2 linked regions of the Azospirillum brasilense genome follow. The protein of the gene in region 1 interacts with the protein of each later gene in a pairwise test. Links are inferred from orthologs where the notes say so. Each region holds a gene or a part of one and is shown on either strand. Other genes may lie near its edges.

Evidence for each region.
Region 2: the proteins of cysK (region 1) and cysE interact in binary tests that used the Escherichia coli proteins (3 or more experiments, as listed by UniProt). The link is inferred for Azospirillum brasilense from one-to-one orthologs.

The regions. Positions count from the first base shown.
Region 1 is NZ_CP059449.1:1,109,232-1,112,272, reverse strand. What follows is about bases 16-2,939. They hold cysK (cysteine synthase A), read left to right. Parts: upstream 16-959; coding sequence 960-1,919; downstream 1,920-2,939. Other genes in these bases: H1Q64_RS05285 (hypothetical protein), read left to right, coding at 2,229-2,939; H1Q64_RS05295 (RrF2 family transcriptional regulator), read left to right, coding at 429-884; dut (dUTP diphosphatase), read left to right, coding at 16-429. Outside these bases: more of dut, read left to right, coding at 1-15; more of H1Q64_RS05285, read left to right, coding at 2,940-3,038.
Region 2 is NZ_CP059453.1:57,931-69,509, forward strand. The notes cover bases 3,327-6,105. They hold cysE (serine O-acetyltransferase), read left to right. Parts: upstream 3,327-4,163; coding sequence 4,164-5,048; downstream 5,049-6,105. Other genes in these bases: H1Q64_RS30020 (transglycosylase domain-containing protein), read right to left, coding at 3,327-3,707; H1Q64_RS30030 (LysR family transcriptional regulator), read right to left, coding at 5,039-5,983. Also shown: H1Q64_RS30005 (TonB-dependent receptor), read right to left, coding at 1-917; H1Q64_RS30010 (FecR family protein), read right to left, coding at 1,046-2,059; H1Q64_RS30015 (RNA polymerase sigma factor), read left to right, coding at 2,297-2,845; more of H1Q64_RS30020, read right to left, coding at 3,036-3,326; H1Q64_RS30035 (ABC transporter substrate-binding protein), read left to right, coding at 6,168-7,289; H1Q64_RS30040 (ABC transporter ATP-binding protein), read left to right, coding at 7,467-8,528; H1Q64_RS30045 (ABC transporter permease), read left to right, coding at 8,525-9,379; H1Q64_RS30050 (ABC transporter permease), read left to right, coding at 9,379-10,179; speB (agmatinase), read left to right, coding at 10,211-11,266; H1Q64_RS30060 (carbon-nitrogen hydrolase family protein), read left to right, coding at 11,271-11,579.

The sequences.
Region 1 (3,041 bases):
CTGCCGGCCTACGCGACCGAACACGCGGCGGGCATGGACCTGCTGGCCGCGCTGGCGGAGCCGGTCGTCCTGGAACCGGGCCGCCGCGCGCTGATCCCCACGGGCGTCGCCTTCGCCCTGCCCGACGGCTGCGAGGCGCAGGTCCGGCCGCGCTCCGGCCTGGCGCTGAAGCACGGGGTCACGGTGCTGAACAGCCCCGGCACCATTGACGCCGACTACCGCGGCGAGGTCGGGGTGATCCTGATCAACCACGGCGACCAGCCCTTCACGGTGGAGCGCGGGCAGCGCATCGCCCAGCTCGTGATCGCCCGCTATGAGCGCGCCGCCTGGGCCGAGTCGGCGGCGCTGCCCGACAGCGCTCGCGGCACCGGGGGCTTCGGCTCCACCGGCCAGTTCGTCCCGCCCTCCCCCGCGCAGGAGTCGCGCTGATGCTCCGCATTTCCAAGAAGCTGATGTTCGCGATCGAGGCGGTTCTGGACATCGCCTACAACGCCGGCACCGAACCCGTGCAGTCCGGCGAGATCACCCGCCGCCAGGGCATTCCCAAGCGCTATCTGGAGCAGGTTCTCCAGCAGCTCGTCCGCGACGGAGTCCTGGCCGGCGTGCGCGGGCCGCGCGGCGGCTACCGACTGGCCCGCGAGCGCCGGCGGATCACGCTGGGCGAGATCGTGAAGGTCGTCCGCTCCATGGAGACCGCGACCGACCCCATCGAGGAACCGGCCGGCTCCATCCTGGGGCATAAGGTGGTGCGCCCGCTGTGGAACGAGCTTCAGGAGGAATGCATGAAGAAGCTCGACGACATCACCATCGAGGATCTCTGCCTGCGCGCCCGCACCGCTGGCGTCGAGAGCGAGACCGAAGACCGCATCGATTTTACGATTTGATCCCACCCGGAAAACGGTTAAATTCTACACATGCTGTAGAAAATGGGAATATACCACATACCGGAGGAGTGAAAAATGCCGGGTTCCGAGTTTCGCGGTAAGATCTACGACAGCATTCTCGACACCGTCGGCGCCACGCCGCTGGTGCGCGTCAACCGGCTGGCCGAGGACGCCGGGGCCAAGGCCCAGATCGTCGGCAAGCTGGAGTTCTTCAACCCGCTGGCCAGCGTGAAGGACCGCATCGGCTTCGCGATGATCGACGCGGCGGAGCGCGCCGGCACCATCGAGGCGGGCCGCACCACCCTGGTCGAGCCGACGTCGGGCAACACCGGCATCGCGCTGGCCTTCGTCGCCGCCGCCAAGGGCTACCGGCTGATCCTGACCATGCCGGAAAGCATGTCGGTCGAGCGCCGCAAGATGCTGAAGCTGCTGGGCGCCGAGTTGGTCCTGACGCCGGCGGCGGAGGGCATGAAGGGCGCCATCCGCCGGGCCGACGAGATCGTCGCCACCGATCCGAACGCCTATATGCTCCAGCAGTTCAAGAACGCTGCCAACCCGGAGATCCACCGCAACACCACGGCGGAGGAAATCTGGAAGGACACCGACGGCAAGGCCGACTTCCTGATTTCCGGCGTCGGCACCGGCGGCACGCTGACCGGCGTGTCGGAGGTCCTGAAGGCCCGCAAGCCCGGTTTCCGCACCATCGCGGTGGAGCCGGAGGACAGCCCCGTCCTGTCCGGCGGCATGCCCGGCCCGCACAAGATCCAGGGCATCGGCGCCGGCTTCGTGCCGGACGTCCTGAACAAGGACCTGATCGACGAGGTCGTCCGCATCTCCAACCAGCGCGCCTTCGAGACGGCCCGCAAGGTGGCGAAGCTGGAAGGCATCCCGGTCGGCATCTCCTCGGGTGCCGCGCTGGCCGCGGCGCTGGAGATCGGCTCCCGTCCGGAGAACGAGGGCAAGTTGATCGTCGTGATCCTGCCATCCTTCGCCGAGCGCTACCTTTCCACCGCCCTGTTCGAAGGGCTGGAGTAAACCGGCCGCCCTCTCCCACAGCCGCCTGCGGCTGTGGGAGAGGGATCTCCGGTACATGCTCCTGCGCAACCGGACGGCGAATATTGCGCCGTCGCGCATCCTGCTGTAGAGTGGGATCCGTCCGGTCTTTGTGCCCGCCCCTGGCATCGGGCGGCGCTTTGACAAAAAGATTGGATTTTATTAATCTAACCTGTCTGCGCCGGGAGTTTCGGCCGGCGCGGCTCCGCCGTTTCAGGCGACGGCCCGGCTTGCGCCACGGGCGCCCGACGATGCGGAGCTGACGGCACAGGACCAGCGGGGGAGGCCACCATGGGCGTCGCGATTCCGAATGCCTCGACGATGAACTGGTTCCAGTTCCGCGGCATCACCAATGAATTGGACTCCAACCTCGCGTCCACCGACTACCGCCAGTTCACGGTGTCGAAGGCCGGCGAATTCAATTTCCGAATCGCCGACATTAACACCAACATCAAGATCGTCGACCAGAACAACAAGGTCGTCGCCGAGGCCAAGGCGAAGAACGAGGCGGCGGAGGCCAGCGCGAAGCTCGGCCCCGGCACCTACACGGCGGTCATCTCCCAGGCCGTCCGCGGCGTGAATGAACGCGAATACACGCTGGACATCACCGAACGCCAGAACATCATGATGGTGGGGACCGGTGCCCAGATGAAGGGCATCGCCCGCGCCGTCGTCGGCAAGGATCCAGGTGTCCAGAAGCACACGCTGACCGTCGCCCAGGGCGGCGAGTTCGTCGGCAACATGTCCCTTCCCTTGACGCGCTGGGCCCTCATGAGCAAGGAGGGCAAGGTCGTGGCCTCCGGCGACACGATGGACCCGGCCAAGTCGGGTGAGGACATGCTGAAGAAGCCCAGCTTCAAGATCGAACCCGGCCAATACGAGCTGGTGATCGTCCCGCCGAAGAACGTGATCGGCGAAATCCCCTATCAGCTCAATTTCGTCCAGAAAGTCGCCAAGACGCCCGAATCGACCGAGGAACGCCCGTTCGACAAGATCATGCGGGAGCGCGAGGCCCGGCTGAAGCAGTGGGCGGCGGACGATGCGGCCAAGTCGTCCAGCACCTCGAAGACCACCCCCTACAAGATGAGCCTGCTCGCCTGACGC
Region 2 (11,579 bases), on another replicon or contig:
TAGGTCACGGTGCCCAGCGCCTCCAGCCCCTGGTGGCGCCCGAAGCCGGCGAGGTTGGTGGTCAGGCCGGAGCCGTTGGTGTTGAAGGTGGTCTTGCCGAAGGCGCCGATGCCGTCGCTCGCCAGGAAGTCGCTGGCGTCCTTCGTCTCGTAGGCGATGGAGCCGGCGAGCGCGCCCGGACCGGCGTCGGCGGGGGCGACGCCGGCGTCCACGCGCGCCACCTTCAGCAGCGCCGGGTCAATCAGTGTGGTGCCGTTGTGGTGGAAGACCTTGTTGTTCTGGCGGCTGCCGTCGATGGTGACGGCCAGATTGGTTTCCTCGACGCCGTTCACATAGACCTTCTGCGACATCGGCACGGAACTGCCCACGCGGATCGTCGGCTCGCCGGAGAAGACGTCGCGGAGGTCGCGGGGATTCTTGCGATCCAGGTCCTCCTTGGTGATGGTGATGTTGCCGCTTCCGCTGCCGGCGCCGGTCGAGGCGGTGACCGACACCGGCCCCAGCATCGTGATGTCGCCGGTCGGAGCCGGAACCAGCGTCGCGGAGCCGGTGCCGGTCGTGCGGTAGCCGACGCCCGTCCCGGACAGCAGCGTGTCGAGCGCCTGGGCGGGCGTCATGCTGCCCGACACCGGGCGGGAGCTGCGCCCGGCGGCCAGATCGGCGGAATAGCCGATCTGCCAGCCGGTCTGGCGCGCGAAGGCGTCGAGCGCCGCGGGCAGGGCCTGCGCTGGCAGCGCGAAGGCCATCGTCTGCGCGGCGCCAGGGGCGGGAGCGGCCTGCTGGGCCAGGGACGGGGAGGGGAGGGCCAGGACGCCGCCGAGCGCGGTGGTCGCCATCAGTGCCAGGATCAGATGCCGGGCGGCGGTTCCCCGCGCGCGCACCAAGAACTTGCCTGTCGAAACCGTCCGGCCTTCCATTCCTCACAACTCCCGTCTGCGCTGGTGGCGGGGGCGTGATTACCGGTGTATGAACCGTGCCCCCCTCTTTTCGGCAGACGCACGGGGGCGTGGCGTCTCACAAAAAAATCCTGAAAGAAGGTCAAAATCTATCGAAGCAGGATGACTCCGCCAGGAAGCTCGGTCACGCGGGCGCCCACGACGTCGGCCAGCGAGCGGATCGCCGTGACGGGATCGTCCAGCCGGTAGTTTCCGCTGACCCGCGCGCCGGCCAGCCGGTCGCCGATCAGGATGACCGGTGCGCCATGGTAGCGCCGGATGGTGTCGACGATCGCGGCGAAGGGCTGGTCGTGGAACACGCAGCGCCCGTCCTTCCAGGCCAGCGCAACCGCCGGGTCCGGGCGGGCGGGCGCCGACAGGCCGTCCACCGTGGCTGTCACCCGGTCACCCGGAACGAGGAACACCGCTTGGCCCGGCGGCTCCCGCCGGCTGACCGACACCCGCCCGCGCTCCAGGAAGACGGCGTCCTGCCCGCCGTCCGACCGCACGGTGAAGGCGGTGCCGGTCACCTCCACCTCGCTGAAGCCGGCGGTGACGCGGAAGGGGTGGGCGGGGTCGCTGACCACGTCGAAGTAAGCCTGCCCGCGCAGCAGCCGGACGTGGCGCCGGCCCTCGGCGAAATCGAGCGCGACCGCGGAGTCGGTGTCGAGGATCAGCAGGGACCGGTCGGGCAGGGCGATCTCCTGCCGCTCCCCGGCGGCGGTGCGGTGGTCGGCGGTCAGGCGGAGCGCCAATGTGGGCTGGAGATGGACGCCGATGGCCAGCAGCAGTGCGGCGGCGGCCAGCGAGGCCCGCCACCCGCCGAACCGCCCGGACCGCCGCCGCGTCGCGGAGCGGGTGGCCGACGGCGAAGAGGCGGTCTGCGGGTGATGGGCGAGCGTCGCCGCCTGCAATTCGGGCATGCTCCCAAGCGACGACAGGCGGTCGAACGCCGCGGCGTGGCGCGGATCGCGGGTCCGCCATGCCTGATAGGCGGCTCGGGTGTCCGGGTGCACGGGCGCGTCGAGAAGCGTCACGAACCAAGTGAGCGCCTCGTCCGTGATCGGGTCCGCATGCCGGTAGGCCCCGGCATCCTGTCCGCCGTCTGCCTTGTCCTGCTCCACGCTTGGTCTTCCACTCTTCCTTGACCGGACTCACGTACAGTTGAGACGTTTCATCGCTCGGCGGGTCACAATTCGCAAACCGCAGCCCATAGCCCGCAGATGGTGATCGTTCCCGCGCCCGTCCAACCGGCTTGACATCTGAAATTGAGAATCATTATCAATCGCGATGTTGCAAGGCCGCCGATGTCGCACCGACCGCGGTGGTGTCCTTTTCGCCGCCGTACCGACAGGGCTATCATGTCCGCAAGCCTGATTGCGATCTATCTCGATCACCGCCGCTCGTTGTTCGGGTGCGCGATGAAGATCGTGCGTGATCTTCAGGTTGCCGAGGATCTGCTGCAGGAAAGCTACCTGCGCGCCTGCAAGGCCGTGGAAAGGGGACCCATCGACAACATCGGGGCCTTCCTCCACCGGACGGTCCACAACCTCGCGCTGGACCATCTCCGGCGCTGCCGGACCCAGGAGCGGTTCGAGGCCGGCCCGGCGGACACCGTCGAGGCGCTGGGCATCGCATCGGAAATTCCTTCGGCGGAAGAGCGTCTGCTGCACCGCGAGCGGCTGTCGTGCTTCATGGACGCCCTGGACCGTCTGCCGGCGCGGGCCCGGCAGGTGTGGCTTCTGAACCGGGTCGAAGGCCTGTCCTATCCCCAGATCGCCGCCCATCTGGGTGTGTCGCAGGGCACGGTCTTCAACGACATGAAACTGGCGATGGGCCATTTCGTGGACACCATGGCGCGCCGCGACCGCCCCGAACCCACCGCGACCCGGTCCGGCGGGACGCCCTAGCCGTGGAACACGCTCCCGATTGAAACCGGGAGGGGCGGTCCGACCCCCGGATCACGGGAAGCAGATGCACGGATTCGGTGCTGGGTGTATGTGTGATGACGTCCTGTCCGAAGCGGCACAAAAATCCCATAAGCCATCTTATGGAAAATTAATTGATTGAGACTTTGCGCTGCCTGCCGTTGCCCGTAGGTCAGCTGCCGGAAAGCTTTCGGCACCCTTCAAGCCAAACGTCATCATGACCTTCGGGAACGCACGCTCCTGCCACCAAACGTTCAATCCGCCTGACACGCTCATTGAGCGCAGGATCATTCTCACGAAGCCTGAAGGATGCCGGCGAGATGAGAACGGCGACCAATCGAGTGAATTCCGTACTGCTCAGTTCAGCCGGCGGCCGCCCATAGATTGCTGAGCTGGCCTTATGAAAGCCGGTCACCCAGCCTTCCGGACCTTCACCCATTTCCAGTGTATCGAGCCAAAGGGCAAGGATCTGGCCCTTGGAGAGTCGGCTTTCCAGGCCCATCGCGTACCCGGTTTGTCGTACCTTTCCTACGCCCGGTTGGAATTTCTTGAAAGCAAGGCGCTTGGAAGCCGATTGCGTGATTGTCGTCGCTCCAGCGCCAGGAGTCGAAAAATCCACTCCGGCGTGATCAACGAAATTTGGGTCTTCAACTTTCAGCAATATCGCCAGATGGTCCTCGCCAAGCGAATCTCCTCCTAGACCCTGAGCTATCAGATTGTCTGCGCGCTGACGTAATTGCGGGGCATCCGACAGAGCGTCCCAGTATCCATTCCCGCCGTAAGCAACGGCCGCGACGACAAGCGAAACAACAAGAAGACCTGCGAGCTTGAAAATTCGTCTCATGGGTCGTTTTCCAAGGCGTGATGTATGAGCCGAAGCATCCAGATGGTCCCCGCTGGTCTGTCCGAGCTGGTCATTCGGACAAGGCGGACAGCATGATTGCCGCATTATTGCCGAGCGGGGCGATGGTTTCCAGCGTCATGCAGCGCGCGCTCCAGGGGCTCTAGACGGCGCGCCGAAAACCATGGGCCGGCATCAGGAGCAGGCAGGTCGGGTCACCCCCAACACCGGAGACTGGGTGATCACTTGGTAAATCCGCCCGCTGCGCGGATGAGGCTGTCTGAGTAGACAGGCAATTTTCACAGTGTAAAAATGTGCAAAAATTGGTGGTGGCCCTTCATTTCCCACGACATGGCTCCCCTTCCGGCAAGCGGCGTGCTAGGCTTTCGTTCGGCCTGTTGAAGGCCCCATGACCGGACCGACGGCCGGACCGGTCGGGAACATCAGGACACGCGTACCATGAATCACATCGTCGCCCCCTGCTTTAAGGATCAGGGCCTTGAGGACCAGAACCTCAAGGAGTTGGAGCGCCCGGAATCGCCCCTTCTGGAGGGCGTCGACGGCATGTGGGCGATGCTGCGCGCCGAGGCGGAGAACGTCGTCGTCAAGGAGCCTTGGCTGCGCCCCTTCATCGACACCGCCATTCTGCTGCACCATGACTTCCCGTCGGCGCTGGGCAGCCTGCTGGCGCGCAAGCTGGGTGATTCCTACATCTCCGCCGACCAGCTCGCGATGCTCGTACGCTCGGCGGTCGCCGACGCGCCCTGCATCGTGGAGGAGGCCTGCTCCGACCTTCAGGCCATCTGCACGCGCGATCCGGCAGCGGACAACTGCCTGACGCCCTTCCTCTACTACAAGGGCTTCCACGCGCTGGAATGGCATCGCATCGGCCATTGGCTGTGGCGGCGCGAGCGGCGCGACCTCGCCCACTTCCTGCAAAGCCGGGTGTCGGAGGTCTTCGCCGTGGACATCCACCCGGCGGTCCCGGTCGGGCGAGGCGTCTTCATCGACCACGGCACCGGCGTGGTGATCGGCGAAACCGCCGTGGTCGGCAACGACGTGTCGATCCTTCAGGAGGTCACGCTCGGCGGTACCGGCAAGGAGCATGGCGACCGCCATCCGAAGGTGCGCGACGGCGTCCTGCTGTCCGCCGGGGCCAAGATCCTCGGCAACATCGAGATCGGCAGCCGCGCCAAGGTCGGAGCCGGCAGCGTGGTGCTGAAGGACGTGCCGCCCTGCGCCACCGTGGTCGGCGTCCCGGCGCGGATCGTCGGCTGGTGCCGCGACACGGTGCCGGCGCTCGCCATGGACCAGACGGTGCCGGAGCCGGAATATCACATCTGACGGGCCGGGTGATGGCTCTGGCCGCTCCGGAACTCCGGCGCGGTCATCTCCTCGCGGGTCAGGGCGATGAACAGCTCCACCACCGGGCTCTTGGAGCGGTTGGCGTCGAAGGCCACCTGGAAGGGCGCCTGATAGGACAGGACCTTGGGCAGCAGCACCCGCAGCCGCCCGGCCTTGACGTAGGGTGCCGCGTAATGGTCCGGCAGATAGCCGGCGTAGGCACCGGACAGGATCAGCCGCGCCGCCCCCTCCATGTCGCTGACCGTTGCCTTGGGCGTCGAAATCGCAAAGATCTTCAGGTCGCGCGATCCCCAATAGCTCCGCGCGACCAGCCGGTAGCGGCGGATTTCGTCCAGGTCGATGGCCTCGTCCGGCAGGGTGAACAGCGGGTGCCCGTCCGCCACGCAGAAGTGGATCGTCTCGTTGTAGAGGTCCTGGTAGGACAGGCTGGGCACGATGCGCGGGAAGCTGGCGATGGCAAGTTGGAGCTGCCCACCGATGACGTCGCGCAGAAGCTCGTTCGGCGGGCGGACGTTGATGATCAGCGAGACCTCCGGCGCCGCCTCGGTGAAGCGGGCGAAGACGCGCTCCAGCGGGGCGCGCGGGTCGGTCAGGGTGTTGTCGACCAGCCCGACCGCCAGCGTGCCGGTCAGCCGCTCGCGCAGGCCGCGCACCCGGCCGCGGAAGCGATCCAGCGAGTCGAACACGCGCCGCGCCTCGTCATAGACCGCCTGCCCTTCCGGGGTGAGCTGGAATCCCGAGCGCCCACGCCGGCACAGCCGCAGGCCCAGCCGGGTCTCCAGATCGGCGAAATGGGTGGAGATGGTGGACAGCGACAGGTTCAGTTCGCTCTGCGCCGCACTGAATCCGCCGGCCTCGACGATGGTCATGAACAACCGCAACAGGCGCAGATCCACGGTTTCCAGCTGAATCATCGCCACGACGCCGCCCTCCCCTGCCCCGCCCGCCGGTTCCGGGACGCCCGATACTTCGGCCCGGATCGAAGTAAGATACAAAACTTTCTGATTTTCGGGCAACGGCGCCGGGCGTCTAATGACCGCAGGCCGCAATGCTGGCCTCACGAACAGATAAGCTCGTCCGCAAGGAAAGGTCGCATCCATGAACGAGACGACGGGTAAGCAGGGACTTCACGCCGCTTTGACCGGCGGCATCAGCCGGCGCGCGGTTCTGGCCGGAGCGGGCACGCTGGCCACGGTGGCCGCCATCGGCTTTCCGAACATCGTCCGCGCCCAGTCGAAGACGCTGAAGGTCGGCGTCTACGGCGGCTACTTCAAGGAATCCTTCGAAAAGCACATCTTCCCGGAATTCTCCAAGGCCACCGGCATCACGGTGGAGGCCATCGCCGAGCCGACCGGCGAGGCGTGGCTGGTCCAGCTCGAACAGGCGGCCCGCGCCCGTCAGGCGCCCGCCGACGTCTCGATGATGTCGCAGGTGGCGATGCTGAAGGGGGCCTCGGCGGAACTGTGGGCGCCCTTCGACCTGTCGAAGATCCCCAACGCCGCCAAGGTCGTCCCGCACCTCGTCAACAAGTATCCGGACGGCAAGGTCAGCGGCATCGGCGCGGTGTCCTGGTACATCACGCTGGTCACCAACACCAAGAGCTACCCGCAGGCCCCGGACAGCTGGGCGGCGCTGTGGGACCCGGCGAACAAGGACAAGCTGGGCCTGCTGGCGCTGGTCAGCAACAGCTTCCTGCTGGAGGTCACGGCGGCCACTTTCTTCGGCGGCACCAAGCATCTGGACAGCGAGCAGGGGCAGCTCGATTGCTTCAAGAAGCTGGCGGAGCTGAAGTCCAATGTGAAGCTCTGGTACCGCGACGAGGCGCAGTTCGAGGCCTCGCTGAAGTCCGGCGAGATTCCGATGGGCCAGTATTACCACGACGTGACCGGCCTCGCCGCCGCGGACGGGCAACCGGTGCGCTCGACCTTCCCGAAGGAGGGCGGCATCCTCGATTCGGGAAGCTGGGCGGTCACCCGCGCCTCCAAGGCCGGCGACCTCGCTCATGTCTTCGTGGACTATATGTGCCAGCCGTCGATCCAGGCCCTGCTGTCGCGCAAGGTCGGCACCGCCCCGACCATCGACCGCAAGATGACCGACCTGACTGACCAGGAGTTCGCCGCCGTGTCCTCCGACATCGCGCCGATCATCCCGCGCTATGACCTCTACACGAGCAAGTCCGACTGGCTGAACCAGAAGTGGACGGAAATGATCGTCGGGTGAGTGTGAGCCCTTCTCCCCTCTGGGGAGAAGGGTATGGGATGAGGGGGCGGTCGCAGGCCGGACACGCACTGCAATGAGGCTGCGTTGACGCCCTATGGGCGCCCCCTCACCCTAACCCTCTCCCCAGAGGGACGAGGGGACAAAGCCCGTTGTGAACGACAGTCAAAAAGCCATCCCATGTCAGCCCTTGTCCTCGACGGTCTCACCAAACGATACGGTCCCGTAACCGCGGTGCACGGCGCGTCGCTGCGCATCCCGCACGGGCAATTCGTCTGTCTGCTCGGCCCGTCCGGCTGCGGGAAGACGACGCTCCTGCGCATGATCGCCGGGCTGGAGGACCCCTCCGGCGGACGGCTGGTCATCGACGGACGCGACATCACCACGGCCCCCGCCCACACGCGGGAATTCGGCATGGTGTTCCAGTCGCTGGCCCTCTTCCCGCACCTGACGGCGGGCGAGAACATCGCCTACCCCCTGCGCATCCGCGGTGCCTCGAAGGCCGAGCAGCGCAAGCGCGCCGACGAGCTGCTGGAGCTGGTGCGCCTGCCCGGCGTCGCTGACCGGCCCGTCTCCAAGCTCTCGGGCGGGCAGCGGCAGCGCGTCGCGATCGCCCGCGCGCTGGCCCTGTCGCCCAAGCTGTTCCTGCTGGACGAGCCGCTGTCGGCGCTCGACGCCAAGCTGCGCGAGGCCATGCAGATCGAGCTGAAGCAGCTTCAGCAGCGGCTGGGCATCACCACCATCGTCGTCACCCACGACCAGCGGGAGGCTATGACCATGGCCGACCTCGTGGTGGTGATGTCGCAGGGGCGCATCCATCAGGCCGCCCCGCCGATGGAGGTCTACCGCCAGCCCGCCGACGCCTTCGTCGCCGACTTCATCGGCATGACCAACCTGCTGGAGGGCGAGGTCACCGCCCCCGGCACCGCCATCGTGCCCGGCGGCACCCTCCATCTCCCAGACCTGCCGCCGACGGGCCGCGTCCTGCTGTCCGTCCGCCCGGAGGACGTGGTCGTCCATCCCGCCGGGACGGACGGGCCGAACCGGCTGACCGGCACGCTGTCCTTCATGCGCGACCTCGGCGCCAGTGTGGAGTTCCGCATCGATGTTGCCGGGCGGGAGATCGTCGCGCTGTCGCGTCCGCAGGACCGCCCGCCGGTCGCCCCCGGCGGCGCCCTGGCGGTGGAGTTCCCCCCGGCGGCTTGCGTCGTGCTGCCGCCAATGGCGGAGCGCCCGCAATGATCCGCCGCGCGCCCCGTGGTCTGGCCGAGCACGCGCCGATCCTTTTCCCGGCGCTGATGCTGGTCGTCTTCTTCGTCATCCCCTTCAGCCTGATGATCGCGGTCAGCGTCTTCCGGCGGGTTCCCGGCGGCTTCTACGAGCCGGACCTCGTCTTCGCCAACTACGAGCGCTTCCTAACCGCCTTCTTCGGCGGGGTGATGTCCTTCTCGCTGGGGCTGGCGGCGCTGGTCGCGGTGTTGTCGGTGGGCATCGCCTTCCCCTTCACCTACCGGCTGGTCAAACTGCCGCGCGGCGCGCAGATCCGCTGGCTGGTCTTCCTGCTGTCGATCCTGTCGCTGTCGGAAGTCATCATCGGCTTCGCCTGGTCCACCCTGCTGTCGCGCACCGCGGGCATCACCAACCTGTTCGTGGCGCTGGGCCTGATGGCCGAACCGCAATCGCTCAGCCCCAGCTTCGGCGCGCTGCTGGCCGGGCTGGTCTATCAGGCTTTCCCCTACACGGTGCTGGTGCTCTACCCGGCGCTCGCCCGCCTCGATCCCTATCTGGAGGAGGCGGCGCGAACGCTCGGTTCCTCGCCGCTGCGCGCCTTCTTCACGGTGGTGGTGCCGGGGCTGCGCAACACCATCGTGGCGACCACGATCATGGTGTTCGTCTTCGCGCTCGGCTCCTACCTGCTGCCGCAGCTTCTGGGACGGCCCCAGCATTGGACGCTGTCGGTGCTCATCACCGATCAGGCGATCTACCAGTCCAACATGCCCTTCGCGGCGGCCATGGCCGTCTTCCTGGTGCTGGTCAGCCTCGCCCTCGTCGGGCTGGCGCTGCTCGCCGGGCGGCGGGAGGAGACGGCCTGATGCTGATGCGCACGCTGAATTCCCTGATCGCCGGCCTGATCGCCCTGGTCCTGGCCGCCCCCATCCTGGTGGTGGCCGGAGTCTCAGTGAACGAGAAGAAGTCGCTGACCTTTCCGCCGCAGGGCTTCTCGCTCGCCTGGTACGCGGAGGTCTTCACCGATCCCGGCTGGCGCGGCGCGCTGATCACCAGCCTCGTCGTCGCCACCCTGTCGGCGGCGCTGGCGGTGCTGATCGCCTTTCCGCTGGCCTGGTTCCTGTGGCGCTGGCGGGCGCCCTGGGCGCGGGCGTTCGAGGTGCTGGGCATGACGCCCTTCATCCTGCCGCCAGTCATCACGGCGCTGGGCTTCCTCAGCTTCTGGGCGGCGGTGGGGGAATACGGGTCACCCTGGACGGTGGTGGTCAGCCACGCGGTGTTCTTCGTGACGCTGCCGCTGGTCACGCTGTCGCTGGGCTTCGGCGCCGTCGACCGTTCCTACGTGGAGGCCGCGGCGACCATGGGGGCGGACGACCGGACGGTGCTGCGCACGGTGGTGATGCCGCTGGTGCGGCCCTACGTGATCTCCGGCTTCGCCTTCGCCTTCGTGCTGTCGCTGAACGAGTACATCGTGGCCTACATGGTGGTCGGCTTCACGCTGGAGACGCTGCCCATCAAGATCTTCAACGCGCTCCGCTACGGCTACACGCCGACCATGGCCGCCGTGACGGTGCTGTTCGTGACGCTGACCGCGGTGGTCTTCGGGCTGATCGCGTGGTTCGGCGACCTGCCCCGCCTTCTCGGCGCCTGGGCCAAGAACGACTAACCTTCTTTCCTTTTTCAAAGAGATCCGGACGATGATCGACCCTCAGAAGCTTGATCGTTTGCGTACGAAGTACAGCGGCTCCGGCGGCAACGACTTCCACGATCCGGAGTTCCAGCGGGTGGCCGCCCTCCAGTTCTCCGGCGGCAAGCGGGTGCAGCCCTTCGCCGGGGTGTCCACCCTGCTCGACGCCCCCTACCGCCCCGACGCGGCGGAGGCGGCGGACTTCGGCGGGCTGGACATCGCGCTGATCGGCGTGCCTATGGATCTGGGAGTCACCAACCGGGCCGGCGCCCGCCTCGGCCCGCGCGCGGTGCGCGGGATGGAGCGCATCGGCCCCTACGAGCACGCCCTGCGCATGGTCCCGGCGGCCTCCTGCAAACTGGCCGACGTCGGCGACGTGCCGCTGTCCAGCCGCTTCAGCCTGGAGGCGTGCCACGGCGACATCCTGGCCTTCTACAACCGCGTGATGGACGCGGGCGTCGTGCCGCTTTCGGTGGGCGGCGACCATTCCATCACCTATTCGATCCTCAAGGCTCTGGGCCGCGAGCGTCCGGTGGGCATGATCCATTTCGACGCCCATTGCGACACCGGCGGCCCCTACGAGGGCGCCAAGTTCCACCATGGCGGCCCCTTCCGGCAGGCGGTCCTGGACGGCGTGCTGGACCCGGAGCGCACGGTGCAGATCGGCATCCGCGGCAGCACCGAGTATTTGTGGGAGTTCTCCTACGACAGCGGGATGACCGTGATCCACGCGGAGGACATCCCGGAGCGCGGCATCGCCAGCGTCATCGAGACGGCGCGCAAGGTGGTGGGCGACGGGCCGGTCTACATCTCCTTCGACGTGGATTGCCTGGACCCGGTCTTCGCTCCCGGCACCGGCACCCCGGAGGTCGGCGGCCTGACCACGCGGGAGGCGCTGGCGATCCTGCGCGGGCTCGACGGGCTGGACATCATCGGCGGCGACGTGGTGGAGGTGGCGCCGCAGTACGACGCGACGACCAACACCGCCCACGCCGGCGCCCAGATGCTGTTCGAAATCCTCTGCCTGTCGGTGCGCGCCCTCGCCAACCGCCAGGGCCGAGGCTGATCGCATGCGGCTGACCCTGTTCCAGGCGGACGCGGAGCCCGGTGCGCCGCACCGCAACCTCGACCGTCTGAAGCGGGCGGCGGCGGAAGCGGCGGGGCGCAGCTCCGACCTGCTGATCGGGCCGGAAATGGGTCTGACCGGCTACGACATCGGTGCGGAGACGGTGCGCACCCTGGCCGAACCGGCGGACGGGCCGATGGCCGCGCGGGTCGCCGCCATCGCCCGGCGCTACGGCATCGCCATCCTCTACGGCTATCCGGAGCGCGCGGTGGACGGCGCCGTTTACAACGCCGCGCAACTGATCGGGGCGGAC